4 regions of the Candidatus Thiodiazotropha sp. LNASS1 genome follow, and region 3 is predicted to be linked to each of the others. Evidence: predicted binding sites of a transcription regulator. Region 3 holds the regulator's gene; each other region holds the start of a gene.
What was found. Region 3 encodes sigma-54, which starts transcription at its own class of promoters, with help from an activator protein. Its sites were predicted from a motif close to TGGCANGNTNCNTGCTT; they were not measured.
Positions count from the first base shown of each region.

Region 1: the regulator sigma-54 is predicted to act here: its motif matches at 1,729-1,745, upstream of fliL (flagellar basal body-associated protein FliL).
Region 2: the regulator sigma-54 is predicted to act here: its motif matches at 2,510-2,526, upstream of AB8516_RS10030 (pilin).
Region 4: the regulator sigma-54 is predicted to act here: its motif matches at 2,597-2,613, upstream of pqqA (pyrroloquinoline quinone precursor peptide PqqA).

Region 1 covers NZ_OZ156465.1:51,527-55,732, forward strand. The annotation lists gene AB8516_RS00250 (HDOD domain-containing protein) at 1-1,468, opposite strand, end outside; gene fliL (flagellar basal body-associated protein FliL) at 1,778-2,299, shown strand; gene fliM (flagellar motor switch protein FliM) at 2,305-3,345, shown strand; gene fliN (flagellar motor switch protein FliN) at 3,413-3,817, shown strand; gene fliO (flagellar biosynthetic protein FliO) at 3,817-4,206, shown strand, end outside.
Region 2 covers NZ_OZ156465.1:2,286,829-2,291,034, reverse strand. The annotation lists gene AB8516_RS10040 (type II secretion system F family protein) at 1-283, opposite strand, end outside; gene pilB (type IV-A pilus assembly ATPase PilB) at 287-2,002, opposite strand; gene AB8516_RS10030 (pilin) at 2,605-3,066, shown strand; partial or broken gene tnpA (IS200/IS605 family transposase) at 3,571-3,953, shown strand.
Region 3 covers NZ_OZ156465.1:3,250,982-3,255,187, reverse strand. The annotation lists gene hprK (HPr(Ser) kinase/phosphatase) at 1-158, opposite strand, end outside; gene ptsN (PTS IIA-like nitrogen regulatory protein PtsN) at 158-625, opposite strand; gene raiA (ribosome hibernation-promoting factor, HPF/YfiA family) at 655-975, opposite strand; gene AB8516_RS14305 (RNA polymerase factor sigma-54) at 1,147-2,634, opposite strand; gene lptB (LPS export ABC transporter ATP-binding protein) at 2,830-3,555, opposite strand; gene lptA (lipopolysaccharide transport periplasmic protein LptA) at 3,552-4,046, opposite strand; gene lptC (LPS export ABC transporter periplasmic protein LptC) at 4,048-4,206, opposite strand, start outside.
Region 4 covers NZ_OZ156465.1:794,686-798,891, forward strand. The annotation lists gene AB8516_RS03485 (formylmethanofuran dehydrogenase subunit A) at 1-104, shown strand, start outside; gene fhcD (formylmethanofuran--tetrahydromethanopterin N-formyltransferase) at 101-997, shown strand; gene AB8516_RS03495 (formylmethanofuran dehydrogenase subunit C) at 994-1,806, shown strand; gene pqqA (pyrroloquinoline quinone precursor peptide PqqA) at 2,652-2,726, shown strand; gene pqqB (pyrroloquinoline quinone biosynthesis protein PqqB) at 2,787-3,701, shown strand; gene pqqC (pyrroloquinoline-quinone synthase PqqC) at 3,714-4,206, shown strand, end outside.

The DNA of each region.
Region 1 (4,206 bases), 3.2 Mb from region 3:
GTACGACTTTCCGCGCCTCGAGATGAAAAGTGGCCCGCTCGTCTTCAATCATCTGCTGTTGATGGGAGAGCATGTTCTGCTGCCGCTGGAGCATTTCTGCCGCCTCCCCGGCAAAGAGTGTGAGTAGCTGCTGTTGCCCGTCCAGTTCTTCCCACTGGTTTTGGTTGATGCCGATGGCGATCAATCCAATCCGGGATTGGTGGGTGCTCAACGGCAGGTAGAGCAGGGCTTCGTTGTTCAGAAAGCGCGCCAATTGGCGATCCACGACACTTACCAGCGGCAGATTCTCATCACCCTGTGAATAGCGGGAGCTTTTTTGATTGAAGGCAGTGGCGGCCAGACTGCGATCGGATTCAACGGAAATCGTAATTTCTTCCAACAGTGCATTGTTATGGGCTGTAGGGCTGATCGGGCTTAGCGTCTTCCCATCCTGATTCAGTATCAGGTAGCAGACCTGTTGAATGCCGAAGAGCAGATCGAGGTCGCGCTGAATCTGTTGCATCGTGGCGATCACGTCCGGTGTTTCCGGTATAGCTTCCAAACCACCGCCGAATAGGGCCGCCTGTTTGATGCGTTCTGCCAATGCCTGCTGATGATCTTGTGCCTGTTTTTCGGTTTTCTGTCTAGGCAGGGTAATGCCAAGACTTCGTGCCGCATTGGCTGCCTTATCCCTGGCATCCTGGATTAACTCTTCCACGATTGTCTGATTCAGCCCGAACAGGGTATCGGCACGCGCCAGGACCTCGTTTTCCAGTTTGTCGCTGCTGTCGGAGAGGTGGCTTGCAAGATTGACCAGTTTTACCAAGTGCGAGCAGTCGAGAATATTATCTGCAGGTTCGTGCTGGTAGAGCACTGCGTCAGCCAGGAAGGATTGCAGGTCCCAGCTTTCTATCATGTGTGATCCGATCTGCGGCGATGAAAAGTCGAATTTCTCAATCTCCGCCTTGACCAGTGACTCCCCTGTCAAATCCTGTTCAAGTATGGCCCCGTACTCATCGGGAGAGGCCTGCAGTAAAGCCAGCTGTCCCAGTCGATGCAGGAGTCCCGCAAGATAGGCCTCATCGGGTGACCGGTATGTGGTCAGGTCCGCCAAGGCCTTTGCTGTTTGTGCGCATATCAGTGACTGAAACCAGATTTCGTCAAGGGCTTGTCCAGCCTGTTTACTGAGCTGGTTGAAAAATTGCTGGACTGCGCTGTTGATGGCGATTGTTCTGACGCTGCGAATACCAAGAACCACCAACAGTCGCTGTATATCGCTGATCTCCTGCCATTGACGATAGAAAGGTGAGTTGGCTGCCGTGATGACCTTGGAAGAGACTCCAGCGTCTTTCTCTATCGTTTCGGCCAGATGCTTGAAACTCACGTCGGAGTTGTTGCAGCTATCGATGAGCTCGATAAGGATTGCTGGCGGGCTGGGAAGATTGCTGAATCTTCCGATGAGTCGCTTATGCTCCGATTGAGTAGGCACGGAAATCCTAAAAATATTATTTATTAACAGCTGGTTATCGGGGTAATTAATAGCACTTAATTAGTTACTGTTAAAGCTATTTTACTAAAAAGTCCTTAATTCATGTATGGATTTCTGTCTCGGATGACGCCCATATGCCGAAACCGGGCATGTCGAATTTTTGCCTTGAGCAGGATTTCTGGCGAGTCAATATTTTGTCTCTATTTAAAGATCTATTTATAACTATATGAATAAAAAGGAATTAATTTATTTATATCGAGTGGCATTTATATTGCATTCAAATAGGATGTAAATCTTGAGGGTGGCATTATGGCAGACGAACAAGCAGCAGAAGAACTCGATTTAGGCGAAGAGAAATCAGGTAAGTCCAAGCTCATTATCATCATTGCAATCGTTGCCGTTTTACTGATTGGTGGCGGTGTTGCCGCCTATTTTCTTCTGATGGGGGACGATGAATCGGTCGATGAGGAGGATCCGGCGTCGTCTGAGCAAGCGGCCGAAACTGAAGAGCCGCTGAGTCCTGCCCAGTACATTGAGATGAAGCCACCCTTTGTCGTCAATCTGCCGGGTCGTCCAAGTCTGCTGCAGATCGGAGTCAGTGTCAGGGTCCGATCCGACGAGATGGTCGAATTTATCAAACACAATGATCCAATGATTCGCCACAACCTTCTAAACCTGCTCTCGGGTGCGGATGCCAAAGCCCTCAAGGCGCGTGAGACAAAGGAGAGCCTGCAGAGGGAGATGCTCAGGGAACTCAATCGGGTTGTCACTGAGTTAAAGGGGCCCGGGGAAGTTGAAGCCCTCTATTTCACCAGTTTTGTAATGCAATAATCATCATGAGCGCCAACGACTTACTTTCACAAGAAGAGATCGACGCCCTGTTGCACGGGGTTGATAACGGTGATGTCGCGACAGAAACGGATGTGGCCGATGCCGGTGGTGTCAACTCCTATGACTTCACCAGCCAGGACCGTATCGTTCGCGGACGTCTGCCTACGTTGGAGATGATCAATGAACGATTTGCGCGTCTGTTCCGAACCAGCCTTTTCAATATGCTTCGACGCACGGCTGATCTTTCCGTATCCGGGATCCAGATGCAGAAGTTTTCCGAGTTTGTGCATAGCCTGTTTGTCCCGACCAGTCTGAATATGATCCGGGTACCGCCATTGCGGGGAAAAGGGCTGTTCGTGATCGATCCCAAATTGGTATTCAGTGTCGTGGATAACTATTTTGGCGGATCCGGGCGATTCCATACCAAGATCGAAGGACGCGACTTCACACCGACGGAAAACCGGGTCATTCAACTCCTTTTGAACAGGGCTTTCGAGGATCTGGAAGTCGCCTGGAAACCTGTGTTCCGGGTTAAATTCGAGTACAGCGGATCAGAGGTCAACCCTCAATTCGCCAACATCGTGAGTCCGTCAGAAGTGGTGGTTGTCACATCATTTCACGTCGATCTGGAGAGTGGCGGTGGTGATTTTCATGTCTGCATGCCGTACTCGATGCTCGAACCGATACGTGAATTGCTCGATGCGGGCGTTCAGAGTGATCGAGGTGAAAGGGACGAACGGTGGGAACGTTCCCTCAAGGAGGAGATCCTGGCTGCGAAGATTGAACTCTCCAGCATTCTCACCGAGGTGCAGATAAGTGTCAAAGAACTGGCTGAGTTGAAAGAGGGGGACATCATCCCCATCGAGATGCCGGAAGAGGTTGAGGTTGAAGCCGCCGATGTTCCTGTCTTCAAAGCCAAATTGGGCGTTGCCGATGGCAACTACGCCTTGAAGATCAACAACTGGATTCAACAGAATCGGCGCAAAGGTCTGCACGATTATCTGGAAATGGAAAGAAAAGCGGTGCAGAACGCGAATGGCGAATAAGTGGATAGCCGATACGGTGAATCAGTTGTGAATGACAGCAGAATGGTACCCCAAGAGGGCGTAAAAAATGAGTGAAGAGAAAACGAGTGATCCGAACGAAGCATTGGCGGATGAATGGGCCGCTGCACTGGACGAACAGGTCGATAGCGAAAGTGATGATAAGGCTGCCGCAGCCTCTTTCGATGAACTGCAGGATGAGTCCGGTAACGATGCCGTGAATATGGATGCGATCCTGGATGTGCCGGTTACCATCTCAATGGAGATTGGCCGCACCAAGATCAATATCCGCAACTTGCTGCAATTGAATCAGGGTTCTGTCGTCGAATTGGATCGATTGGCGGGTGAGCCAATGGACGTGTTGGTCAACGGTACGCTGATCGCCCAGGGCGAGGTTGTTGTAGTGAACGAGAAGTTCGGTCTCAGGTTGACCGATATCATCAGTCCCTCAGAGCGGGTGAAGAGGATCAGTTGATGTGCCGTTGGCCGTTCATCACCCTTCTGTTCAGCCATTCACTATACGCGGCCGATACTGCGCAGAAACAACTTGGTGTCAATGTCTCCCCCTTGGGTGCCGACAGCCTGCTGAGTACCGTCGGCGGTCTGTTATTGGTGCTCGGAATCATCATTGGCGGGGCCTGGCTGTTCAAGCGCTATGCGCAAATGCCAATGGGCGGAAAGGGAATGGTGCGAGTCGTTGGAGGGGCTTCGGTAGGAACCCGTGAACGGGTGATCGTTGTGGAGGTCGATAATCAGCGGTTGCTGCTTGGCGTGGCGCCGGGTCAAGTGCGTACTCTACATATCCTGCAAGGATCAGGGCAGGGTTTTCAAAACTATTTGGATAATGAAAAGGGCAGCGGTCAG
Region 2 (4,206 bases), 960 kb from region 3:
TATCGAAGGCCTGTACCATGGGTACACCGGCAGACATCATGGTGGCAAGTTGTCGGCTGAAGACAGTGACATCGGCACTGGTAATCTTCTTTTTGGTGCTTAATATCGATGTGGCCTTTTTTCTGACCTTGAGGGGTGTTACTCCCTGTCGGCGCAGATCCGCCTTAACCATGTTGATATCGGTTGCACGGCTTTCACCCGTGAGACGAGATCCCTTCTTGTCCATTCCCTCCCAGGAATAGAGGTGGGATTTTACCTGAGCTTTCTTTCTTGGAGGCGCCATGGATTAGTCCTTGGTTACCCGGTTGAGTTCTTGGAGGCTGGTAATCCCCTGCATCACTTTACGCAGACCGGATCGGCGCAGGTTATTGACACCCTCTTTATCCGCTTGCTCTTCCAATTGCAACGATGAGCCGCCTTCCATAATAATCTTTCCCATCGTTTCAGAGACGGGCATAACTTGAAATATACCAACACGACCCTTGTAACCGCTGGTACACAGGTCACATCCTACCGGTTTGTAGATGGTGAAGCCGGTGTCAATATCCTGTTCGGTGAACCCCTCCTCCAAGAGTGCCTCTTTAGGTAGGTCGTCAGATGCTTTGCAGTGCTCACAAAGGCGCCTGGCGAGACGCTGGGCCATAATGAGGAGCACAGAGGAAGCTATATTGAAAGGTGGGACACCCATGTTGGCCATACGCGTAAGTGTCTGGGGGGCGTCATTGGTGTGTAAAGTTGAAAGTACCAAGTGGCCTGTCTGAGCTGCCTTGACCGCAATTTCAGCCGTCTCGAGATCACGAATCTCACCCACCATTACGATATCGGGATCCTGGCGTAGAAAGGCTCTTAAGGCTTCCGCAAAAGTCAGGCCTGTTTTGACATTGGTATTAACCTGGTTGATGCCCGGTACCTGAATCTCTACAGGGTCTTCGGCGGTGGAGATGTTGACTTCCGGCTTATTGAGCAGATTTAGTGCGGTGTAGAGACTGACCGTTTTACCGCTACCGGTGGGGCCGGTGACCAGGACCATTCCATAGGGTTTGTTGATGGCGCTAAGAAACTTTTCGCGCTGTTCCTCCTCGAACCCGAGCGCCTCGATGCCGAGTTGTGCACTGGTGGGGTCAAGGATACGCAGTACAATCTTTTCGCCATACAGGGTTGGGCATGTATTGACACGGAAATCGATAGCGCGGGACTTGGAAAGTTGCATCTTAATGCGCCCATCCTGAGGGACACGCCTCTCGGCAATATTCATGCGCGACATAACCTTGATGCGGCTGGATAGACGGTTGGCTAGATTGGAGGGGGGGCTGGCGACCTCGTGTAACAGTCCATCCTGACGATAGCGGATACGGTAGGTGTATTCGTAGGGTTCGAAATGGACATCGGAAACACCCTGTTTTATGGCATCCAGTAGTATTTTATTTACATATCGGACGACTGGTGCCTCGTCGACATCCAGCTTTGATTCATCATTTTCCTGTTCATCATCGCCACCGGAGACATCCAGGTTGTCCAGGTCGGCATCCAGCAAATCATCCATGCCGGATTCCTGGGCCTCCATAACCTTGTCGATAGTCCGTTTGAGCTTGTTCTCCTCGACTAGGATCGCTTCTGAAGCGAGGCCTGTATTGAATCGGATTTCATCCAGTCCCTGGTGGTTGGTAGGGTCAGATACGGCAAGAAATAGACGGTTTCCACGACGAAAAATGGGTAAAGCATGGTGGCTGCGGACGAGTTTCTCGGCAACCTCGTCAGTAGGTATGACGCCAGGATCAAGTACATCAAGATCGAAGATGGGTACACCAAATCCTCGTGAGGCGGATATGGCGATATCAATACTATTTAATATTTTATTTTCAACAAGATAGCTGACATAGGGTACTTTATTTTTCAGTGCTTCCGCGAAGGCGGACTCTGCCTTTTCTTCACTGATTAAGCCATCCTGGATCAGGCAACGTCCAAGCCCGCTTAGGTTAATTTGTTGTTTTGCTTTGGCCATCCTTAAACTATTCGATATTGTCTTTCATGTAACAACCTGTGTCGGCAGGCATCTTGGATAATTTAGGTTGAAGCTCCAATTAGTGGGCCTGCCTGTGTGAATGTTATACATTTCACAATTAGCTGGGAAACCCTTTTATTAACTCTATACACGAGCTACAAGTAACAACCTATTGATGCTTATGCAATATAGTCTTGTATCCAATAGGAATCAATTTAACGTGATTATGTTTTATTGCGGGCAGGGCATTAAATAATGTTGGGCCTGAATCCCTACAGGTTGACTCTAATATTCGATAAGAGATTTGTCCATGTAGTTTGATGGATTTGTGGTTAAGTGATGTAAAAAGTGTATGCTCATGAAATTGCAGAAAGTCAAAAAAATGTCAATTTCTGACGAAATCTGGACATTTGTACTTTATTTTTGAAAGTGGTCTGTTGTTCGATATTAATTAATTTAAAAAGTAACTTATTGTTATTTAAGGTGAAAATGAAATATTTTAATTTTGGGCACAATTATTGCTCATTATTCCGCATGATTCGGGTGTTCCGTTTCAATTTGACATATAGCTATAGGTCTCTATTTTGATTGAGGACAATATTATGAGAAAACAATCTGGTTTTACGTTGATTGAATTAATGATCGTCATTGCGATTATCGGTATTTTGGCTGCTATTGCGCTGCCTGCTTATCAGGACTATACCGTTCGTGCCAAGGTATCTGAAGGTGCTATTGCAGCCAGCGCCATCAAAGTTGGTGTTACTGAATTGTTTGCCGATGATGGGCAGGATGGGCTTTCAAGATATAGTGGTGTAATTGCAAATGATCAGGCAAGCCTTATTACTGATAAAATTACCGGAATTACCGTTGATGGATCAAACGGCCTGATTACCGTTACTCTGGGCGGTATTAGCCAACTCACGGCAGGTAATGACTTAGTTTACTATCCCACTATCAATGGGAATGCTCTAGCAAATGATAATTCTGCAGGCACCATTGAATGGGATTGCTCAACTCATACGACCATTGAGCCTAAATTCTTGCCCGCTAATTGCCGTAATTAGTTATATGCCGTAGTGGGTTAATTTGGGATTAGCCCCTTCTTCCACATCAAACATTACCCCCTTTTAGGGGGTATTGTTTTTATAGGGTTCTATTTTTTATTCAAATACTCATCTTTTGCATATTGTAGATTATCGATATAGATAGTTGATTTTATTCTATGAAGACAAGGTTAGGATAATATCCTTTGTTATTGTTACCAAAGGCCACTGTGAAATGAAGGCTAGATTATTGGTGTAGATCATTCAAAATATTTTGTATGTTATTGGTAATTCCATAAGCTGTGAGTTCTATATGCTGTGGAATAGCCGCCTTCTTTCAGCGGTATAAAATATTCTTAATACACAGAAGGCTCTGCTATTGAGCTTGCCATGCCTACATAATGGAACTACGAAAAGAACTGGATCCCCGGCCCTGCTGGAGAGGCATCGACAGTTTGAAAGATTAAAGAGTCTCACAATAACCCTTATGCGTGAGCCGTCAAGCAAACGCGCTAAGGAGAAACGATGAGACAAGTAGAAAGTTTAAGCCACACGAGTTGGGAGTGTAAGTACTATATAGTGTTTGTCCCAAAGTACTATCGGAAGGCACTTTTGGGCGGATCAGGCGGGAGCATGAAAAGTAATTTCATCGTTTGGCGAGGCAGAAAGCGAGTTTGATATAAGAAGGGCATGTGATGGATGATCAAGTTCATATAATGATATCGACTCCACCAAGATATACGGTATCGGGATTAGTATTGTTTATCAAAGGGGAATTTGCGATCCCCCTGGCCCGTACCAACATGTGTCGTAAGAGGAACGATGTCTGTCATCATTTCTGGTCCAGGGGATATATAGCTTAGACTGTTGGTAGGGATGAGCAGATGATTCGAGGGTATATACGATAAAAGATAGCTGAAGACAGCAGGATAGATCAAATAAAATAGACATAGCATCCCCTTTGAGGGATCAAAAGAGCCGATAGGTTCCGTTTGACATGTAGCTTCGAGCGTTTCATTGCTAAAGCCCTTGTCTTTACCACGGGATACTTACTGAATTAACATTCAAGAAGCCAGTTTATAGTAGTAATATGCAAATTATGAGATGTTGTTACGTTACATGGCTCATGTAGACATTCTTTAAATGAATTCAGTTCAGATG
Region 3 (4,206 bases):
TTGGGCCGAACCAGATTGAGGGGACCTGCGGGTGGCTTTCCATGTTGAGATTCAATATCCAGAACGATCTCAGTGTCCCCCCCTTCACCATTCCAGCTCAGCGAAAGCTCGCCGGCCAGCTCTTCATAGAGATCCCGAATGGTATAGATTGGCTTCATTAAGAGGAGATTATAGCTTCCCGTTGCTGGATCAGTTGATAAAGATCTTGCGCAGTTGTCGCTTGCCTCAACTCACTACAGAAATCGTGATCGTCAAACATCTGCGCCAGTTTGGCCAACAATTGCAGATGCTCATCGGTCGCCTCTTCCGGCACCAACATGGCGAAGGCAAGATCAACCGGTTGATTGTCGATGGCATCGAAATCGATTCCCTCCGGCAGTTGGACAAACGCCGCGAGAGCCTCGGTGATATGCGGCATGCGGGCATGGGGAAGTGCTATACCCTTGCCCAAACCGGTACTGCCCAGCCTTTCACGCTCAAGGAGCGCATCAAAAACCATATCTTGATTGAGATCTGGAACAGCCTCGGCCAGTCGCTGACCGAGCTGTTCCAATACGCGCTTCTTGCTGGCCGCCTCCACATTGCAACCGATCCGTTCTTCCACAAGATAACCGTTTGGAAACATGGAAACCTCGCCAGTTCAATCAGCCCGTATTATTCAGACGCATATTTTACGCCGCTTCCGGCGCGATGACTTTTCATTTTCTCCTTGTGCTTCAGCACCTGTCTATCCAACCTGTCCGTGAGCAGATCTATAGCTGCATACATGTCTTCCTGTACAGAATCCGCATAAACACTCGCACCGTTCACTTGCATTGTGGCTTCTGCCTTCTGCCTCATTTTTTCCACACTCAGGATAACGTGAACATTTATCACATTATCGAAATGGCGCTCCAGGCGCTCAAATTTACTATCCACATAGCTTTTCAAGGCATTGGTTACATCCACATGATGACCGGTCACGCTAATTTGCATAATTTTCTCCTATCTTAGATGAGGTTACCCATCACCCTGCCTGACATGACTAAATGGCGACAAGCCACATTTACAGTATATGCTGTTTGGCAATCCTCATAAGCCTTGTGCCTGGTTGCATCCGCAAAGGGATTACTGTCAACAGCCGGTGATCAGTCGCGCATTCAACTCCTATATCAGACGTTTACGTTCGTTCGACGGTGGAATACCCATCGACTCACGGTACTTTGCCACTGTCCGACGGGCAACTTCGATACCCTGATCGGACAAGAGGGCGGCAATCTTATTGTCACTGAGAGGCTTGTTGGGAATCTCAGCGGCAATCATTTTTTTTATCAGCGCACGAATTGCAGTAGACGAGCACTCACCTCCCGCACTGGTGCTGACATGGCTGGAAAAGAAATACTTGAACTCCAGCGTACCCCTGGGTGTATGCATATATTTCTGTGTCGTCACACGGGATATCGTCGATTCATGCATCTCCAGCGCCTCGGCGATATCCCTCAATACCAGAGGTTTCATCGCCTCCTCTCCATGCTCAAAGAACCCCCGTTGATACTCTACGATTTTACTCGCCACGCGTAAAATAGTTTCGTTTCTGCTCATCAGGCTCTTAATGAACCACCGGGCCTCCTGCAGATGGTTCTTCAAAAAAGTATTGTCTTTACTCTGGTCCGCGCGTCTGATCAGATTGGCATAGCCGGTGTTTACCCGCAGTTTCGGGGTCACCTCGCCATTCAGTTCAACCACCCATCGGCCGTTGCGCTTACTCACGAACACATCAGGTATGACATATTCAGGTTCGCTGCTCGCAATGAGTGTACCCGGATGGGGATTGAGCGTACGAATCAGCTGCATCACTGCCGCCAGCTCGTCCTGATCGATCTTCATCCTACGCATGATCTGGTTCTGGTCCTGCGCGGTCAGGAGGCTGAAATGGTCCTTGCAAAGCCTGATTGCCGACTGTAGATAGGGGGTCGATTCGGACAGTTGATTCAACTGGATAAGCAGGCAGTCCTGAGGACCCTGGGCGCCGACACCGGGTGGATCGAATGCCTGTATTCGATGCAACACCGCTTTGACATCGTCAATGGTGGCCTCTTCATCGTTCAGCGACTGCAGCACCTCCTCCAGATCTCCGGTGAAATAACCATCCTCGTTGATGCTGTCGATGATGGTTGTGGCGACATAGATATCCTGCGGAGTGAAGGGAGTCAGATTCATCTGCCACAGCAGATGGTCTTGTAGCGTCGTGGCGCTACTGTTCTGTATCAAATAGTCGTGGTCATTACTCTCGCCACTGCCACCCGTCGTCGGCTGATAGCTGTCATAGACATCGCTCCATTCACTGTCGACCGGCAGTTCTTCAGTCACCTGAGACGCATCAGTCTGGATTTCACGTTCATTGTTGATGTCGTTACTGCTCGAACCCTCTGCCGCTGAATTTTCCGCCGCCCCGTTGTCAGCGCCCTCATTCTCCTGAGTGCTGTTTTGTTGACCGAACTCCTCCTCCACTTCGAGCATAGGATTGGTCTCGATCACCTCCTGAACCTCCTGACTGAGGTCGAGAGCAGACAGTTGCAGCAGGCGTATTGCCTGCTGCAACTGTGGTGTCATGGTGAGATGTTGTCCGAGTCGGAGCTGTAGCGCCTGCTTCATCGCAGATGATATCTTTGGACCTGGTATGTTATTTGTATGTCTTTAACTTCATTCTAGCTAAAAAAACTCACCGAGGAAAAAGATTTTCTCCCCGGAATCCCGCCAGAATGCTAAAACTTGTCACTGCAAGCTTCCAGGATCAATCCTGGAATCCATTAGAAATCAAGGGGATGCATTACCCCCACAAAACCATCTCTACATAGAAAAATCTTCGCCAAGATAGACACTTCTCACCTCATCATTCTGAAGAATCTCATTCGTGGAGCCCTCAGCCAGCACTTGACCGCTATTGATGATATAGGCCCGATCACAGATATCCAGTGTCTCTCTAACATTATGATCCGTAATCAGAACGCCTATCTGCAGGGCCTTGAGATGTTGAATGATCTTTTTGATATCGATGACAGCAATAGGGTCGACACCGGCGAAAGGCTCATCCAATAGAATAAAGCGCGGCTGGACGGAGAGGGCTCTGGCAATCTCCAGACGCCTGCGCTCACCCCCCGAGAGGCTCATTGCCAGATTGTCCCGCAAGTGATCGATACCGAATTCCCGCAACAGCTGGTCACACATTTCACGGCGCTTGCCGGCATCCAGAACCTCCACTGTCTCCAGAATCGCAAGAATGTTCTGCTCAACCGTAAGCCGTCGAAATACCGATGGCTCCTGCGCCAGATAGCCAATACCGCTGCGCGCTCGCATATGCATAGCCCGATCGGTCAGAACCTCCCCATTGAGAAGTATCTCGCCATGATCCACCGGGATCAGACCGACGATCATATAAAAACTGGTGGTCTTACCGGCCCCATTGGGCCCCAGTAACCCGACCACTTCACCGCTGTTCACGCTAAGTGAGACGCCGTCCACAACATTGCGCTTACCATACTGCTTTTGAAGCGCCTTGGCCTGTAGCTGACTCATGGCTGCTTGTTTGGCTCGATGACAACCTGCACGCGTTGCTTACCTTGCGCGCTTGTACCCGCCTTGACCATTGCCTTGGCGCGATTGTAGATAATCCGGTCGTTGCGAAAACGGTTGCCACCCTGCTCAAGCGATGCATCATCGATCAACAGCAATTCATCACGCTCCGCGTTGATCTCCACACGCCGGGCTTCGCCATGAACCTCCTCATCCCCTTTCTCCGTCAACTGACGAAAGCGAACGGGACTCCCTTCACTGATGACCTTCTCCGTTTTGCCCTGGCGACGATGGATCCACAGCCGATCGGCCCAAATCCTCAGACTGCCCTGGGTGATCTCGACACTTCCCTCATATAACACCACACCGGATGCCTCATCGACGGAAAGGCTGTCCGCTTCCAGATGCATGGGTTGATCCTTGTCACTTTCCAACGCATGCCCCGGCGCCCAAATGATCAGCAGCAACACCAGACAGGTCACAACGTATTTCATTCTATTGGAATTCATAATAGCCTCGCACCTCATGCAGCAGTTTGAGCCGTAGCGGTCCCTTCAGCCAGGCCTCCATACCTGTTGCGGTCATCCATTGGTCATCGCTCTCGATGCGTACCGGGCCATCGGTTGTAGCAAATGAATCTTCAAAGTGCAGCGT
Region 4 (4,206 bases), 2.5 Mb from region 3:
ATCACAGCATCGGTCTGCACAACTTCGTCATCTCCGACGACGAGATGGCCGAGGGAATTGGCAGTCAGGTCAATATCCATTCCTGTATGGGAAGCCGCGCATGATCATCAACGGCACAGTGATCGAGGACACTTTTGCCGAGGCCTTCGGCATGAGCGCTACCCGCGTCATCATCACAGCCATCAACCACCACTGGGCGCGTATCGCCGGCGAAACCATGACCGGATTCGCCACATCGGTGATCGGTTGCGGTGTAGAGGCGGGTATCGAAGTGGAGATCGCCCCTGATAAGACCCCCGATGGACGTCCCGGTGTGAGTGTGCTGCTTTTCGGCATGTCCGGCAAGGCACTGGCGAAGCAGCTGGAGACCCGTGTGGGACAGTGTGTGTTGACCTGTCCCACCACCGCACTCTTTGCCGGCATCGACGGTGAGAAGCGGATGCCACTGGGTAAGAATCTGCGCTTTTTCGGTGACGGCCACCAGATCTCCAAACAGATCGATGGCACACGCTATTGGCGCATACCGGTGATGGACGGCGAGTTCCTGTGTGAGGAGACCGTTGCCCGTATACCCGCTGTCGGCGGCGGCAACTTCCTGGTGCTCGCCGAGACACAACAGCAGGCACTCAGCGCCTGTGAAATAGCGATCGAGGCAATGCGCAAGCTGCCGAACGTGATCATGCCCTTTCCCGGAGGCATCGTTCGTTCCGGCTCCAAGGTGGGATCTAAATACAAGGCCCTGATGGCCTCCACCAACGACGCCTACTGTCCCACACTCAGGGGATTGGTCGACACCAGGCTCGGTCCGGAGATCGGATCGGTAATGGAGATCGTCATCAACGGTCTGAGTGATGCCGATGTTAATCTCGCTACCCGGACCGGTATCTCGGCTGTATGCGAACTGGGCGCCGCGGCCGGAATCCGCCGTATCTCAGCCGGCAACTATGGCGGCAAGTTGGGTCAGTACCATTTCCGCTTGCGTGAGGTGATGGCATGAATGCCCTGACCCTTAAGCTGAAGCACAGCCTCCCGCAGCGCCTGGACATGAGTCCCTTCATCCCCGCACATCTGGCCGGCAAACAAGTGGGTGAGATAGCAAGAATTCCCCTATGGCTGGGAAACCGGCGGGTCGATACCGGAGAGCTGTTCGCCATCGACGGCATGGTAACTGATCAGATCGTTATCCAGTCGGAGAGCGACCGACTCGATGGGATCGGCGCAGGCATGACCGGTGGGAAGATCATGATCGAGGGCAAGGCCGGCGCCTATCTCGGATGCGGTATGCAAAACGGCACCATTCTGGTGAGTGGCAATGTGGGCGTGGCTGCAGGCTGTGCCATGCAGGGTGGTCACCTGGAAATCGCCGGCAACGCGGGAGATTTCCTGGGTGGCGCCATCACAGGCGAGCGCCAGGGCATGCGTGGCGGCACCATCATTCTAAAAGGAGATGCGGGAGACAGGGCCGGCGATCTGATGCGTCGTGGGACCATCCTGATAGGCGGTGACTGTGGCGATTACTGTGTATCGCGCATGGTTGCGGGAACCATGGTGGTCATGGGTCAGTGCGGCAAGCAGGCCGGGATGGCTATGCGCCGCGGGACTTTGATTTTGACAAAACCACCCGCTTCGATACCGGCCACCTTCAACGATAACGGTCGACACCATCTCAATTTCCTGAAACTGCTCATCCAAAGCTTCAAAGATCAACCACCCTTTTCAAGTCTGGCGGAACGGGGTAACCAGACCCATCGTTGGCTTGGCGATCTAAGCTGCGGTGGTCAGGGAGAGATACTGATCTGTTATTAAGGATCTTTAGAAAAATTTGTCGGTGGCTTTGAATGATAAATGCCACTGACCTATTCAAAGACAGGCACAATATTGGAATCATCAGTAATATCTTTTTTGGGGGTCAGTTCTGACTATCTGACGCTGCCTTATTAACGGACGAGCTAATAGCCTATGATCACGTCATTCCGGCGCAGGCCGGAATCCAGGGAGAGTGCTGGGGAGGTGGTATGGAGCGGTAAACGTGCGCGGAAGTTAAAGACGATTGAAGAGCTAAACCCATGCTGGCGGGATTTGTATCCGGAGTTGATTTGACCAGAAGTATTCTTTACTGAAAGACAGACGTTCGACAATCGTCTGGAGCATCTGGATTCCGGCCTGCGCCGGAATGACGGGATCAGTGAAGTCTAGCCACAAATTCTTCGGAGGATCCGTTATTAAACCGGCACCATTACAGGCCATGTTCAGGACCCCGAGAGCGGTAGAGAACAGGTCTCGCAATTGGAATTTACTATTGTCTCAATAGGTAATCCAAATCTGACACACATCCTGAACCTGATCATCTTTTTTTCTGCTTAATCTTTTTTTTAAGCTGCTCATGAAGTTATACGGAAAGGATGTATCACTTCCTTAACGACAATCATCCAGTGTCACCGATCCGGTACAGGTCGCGCGTAACATATTGCCCTATCCCGAGCTGTGTCGGGAAAAATTCCCAATGTTTTTTTGCCATTATTCCTAGCGAGCCCCTATGCGTGGTGAACCCCATAAATAGAGACTACTTGCAGTTGAACGTATGCATGTTGTTTGCTGACAAGGCTCATGCATTTTCTGAGACTAGCGAAAATCAACAGGAGCGATACTTCATGAATTGGTCTACACCTTCCTATCAAGATCTACGTTTCGGTTTTGAGATCAATCTTTACATCAACAACCGATAAGCTGTAATCGCCGGAACCACCTGTCATGCCGGTGGTTCCGGATACAAACACACATCTTTCATGCTGATACATATTTTGGGTTCCGGTGCGGGTGGCGGATTTCCACAATGGAACTGTAATTGCCATAACTGCCAGGGAGTGCGAACCGGAACCATCAAAGCGGCCGCCCGCACACAATCCTCCATTGCAATCAGCGCCAACGGTGAGGATTGGGTACTCTTCAATGCGTCGCCGGATATTCGAGCCCAACTGGAATCCTTTCCGGCATTACAACCGGGCAGAACCATTCGCGATACGGCAATACGAGCCATTCTGTTGGTGGATGCGCAGATTGATCATACCACTGGGCTGTTGCTGCTACGTGAGCACACGGCACCCTGGGATGTCTATTGCACCCGGGCCGTACATGACGATTTGACCAGTGGTTATCCGATATTCAACATTCTTGGCCACTTCAGAGGGGTCAACTGGCATGAGATTCTGACCGACGAGTCGAGTTTTTTCATTCCGGGCATCGAAGGTTTGGTGTTCACTGCGGTACCACTGAAGAGTGAGGCACCCCCCTACTCTCCTCACCGCCATAACACGGTTCCGGGAGACAACATCGGCGTAAGAATTGAAAACACCGCAAGCGGAAAAAACCTGTTTTACGCACCCGGGCTGGGTTCCATGGAGCCTCACATCCTGCCCTATATGCAAGAAGCCGACTGCTTACTGGTTGATGGGACTTTATGGCAGAACAACGAGATGGTCGAGGCGGGCATCAGCAACAAGCTCGGCAGTGAAATGGGGCATCTCGATCAATCGGGCAAGGGCGGCATCATCGATATTATGAGCGACCTTGGCAAACCGAGAAAGATACTTATCCATATCAACAACACCAATCCCATCCTCGTGGATGATTCACCCGAACGGCAAGCGTTGAACGAGGCCGGCATCGAGGTATCTCACGATGGCATGCAGATCGAACTATAAACGGGATCAGCTATGACCACCTATCCAACCAATCCATGGACCAAACAGGAGTTTGAACAGAAGCTCAGGGAAAAGGAGAAGTACTACCACATTCATCATGAGTTCCATATTTTAATGAACAGCGGCAAGCTGGATAAACCCGCCATACAGGGTTGGGTCGCCAACCGTTTTTATTACCAGGTCATCATCCCGGTAAAGGATGCCGCTATCATAGCCAACTGCCCCGACCGTGATGTGCGCCGCCACTGGATACAGCGGATCATCGACCACGACGGCACCCAGGGTGATGAAGGGGGTATAGAGGCCTGGCTGCTGTTGGGTGAGGCCGTGGGCCTGTCGCGAGAGGATCTGCTCTCCCACAAGCACCTGCTGCCGGGCGTCAAATTCGCCATAGACGCCTATGTCAATTTTGCCCGCCAGCAACCCTGGGAGGTGGCGGCCAGTTCCTCGCTGACGGAACTCTTTGCCCCGACCATTCATCAAAAACGGCTCGACAATTGGCCGC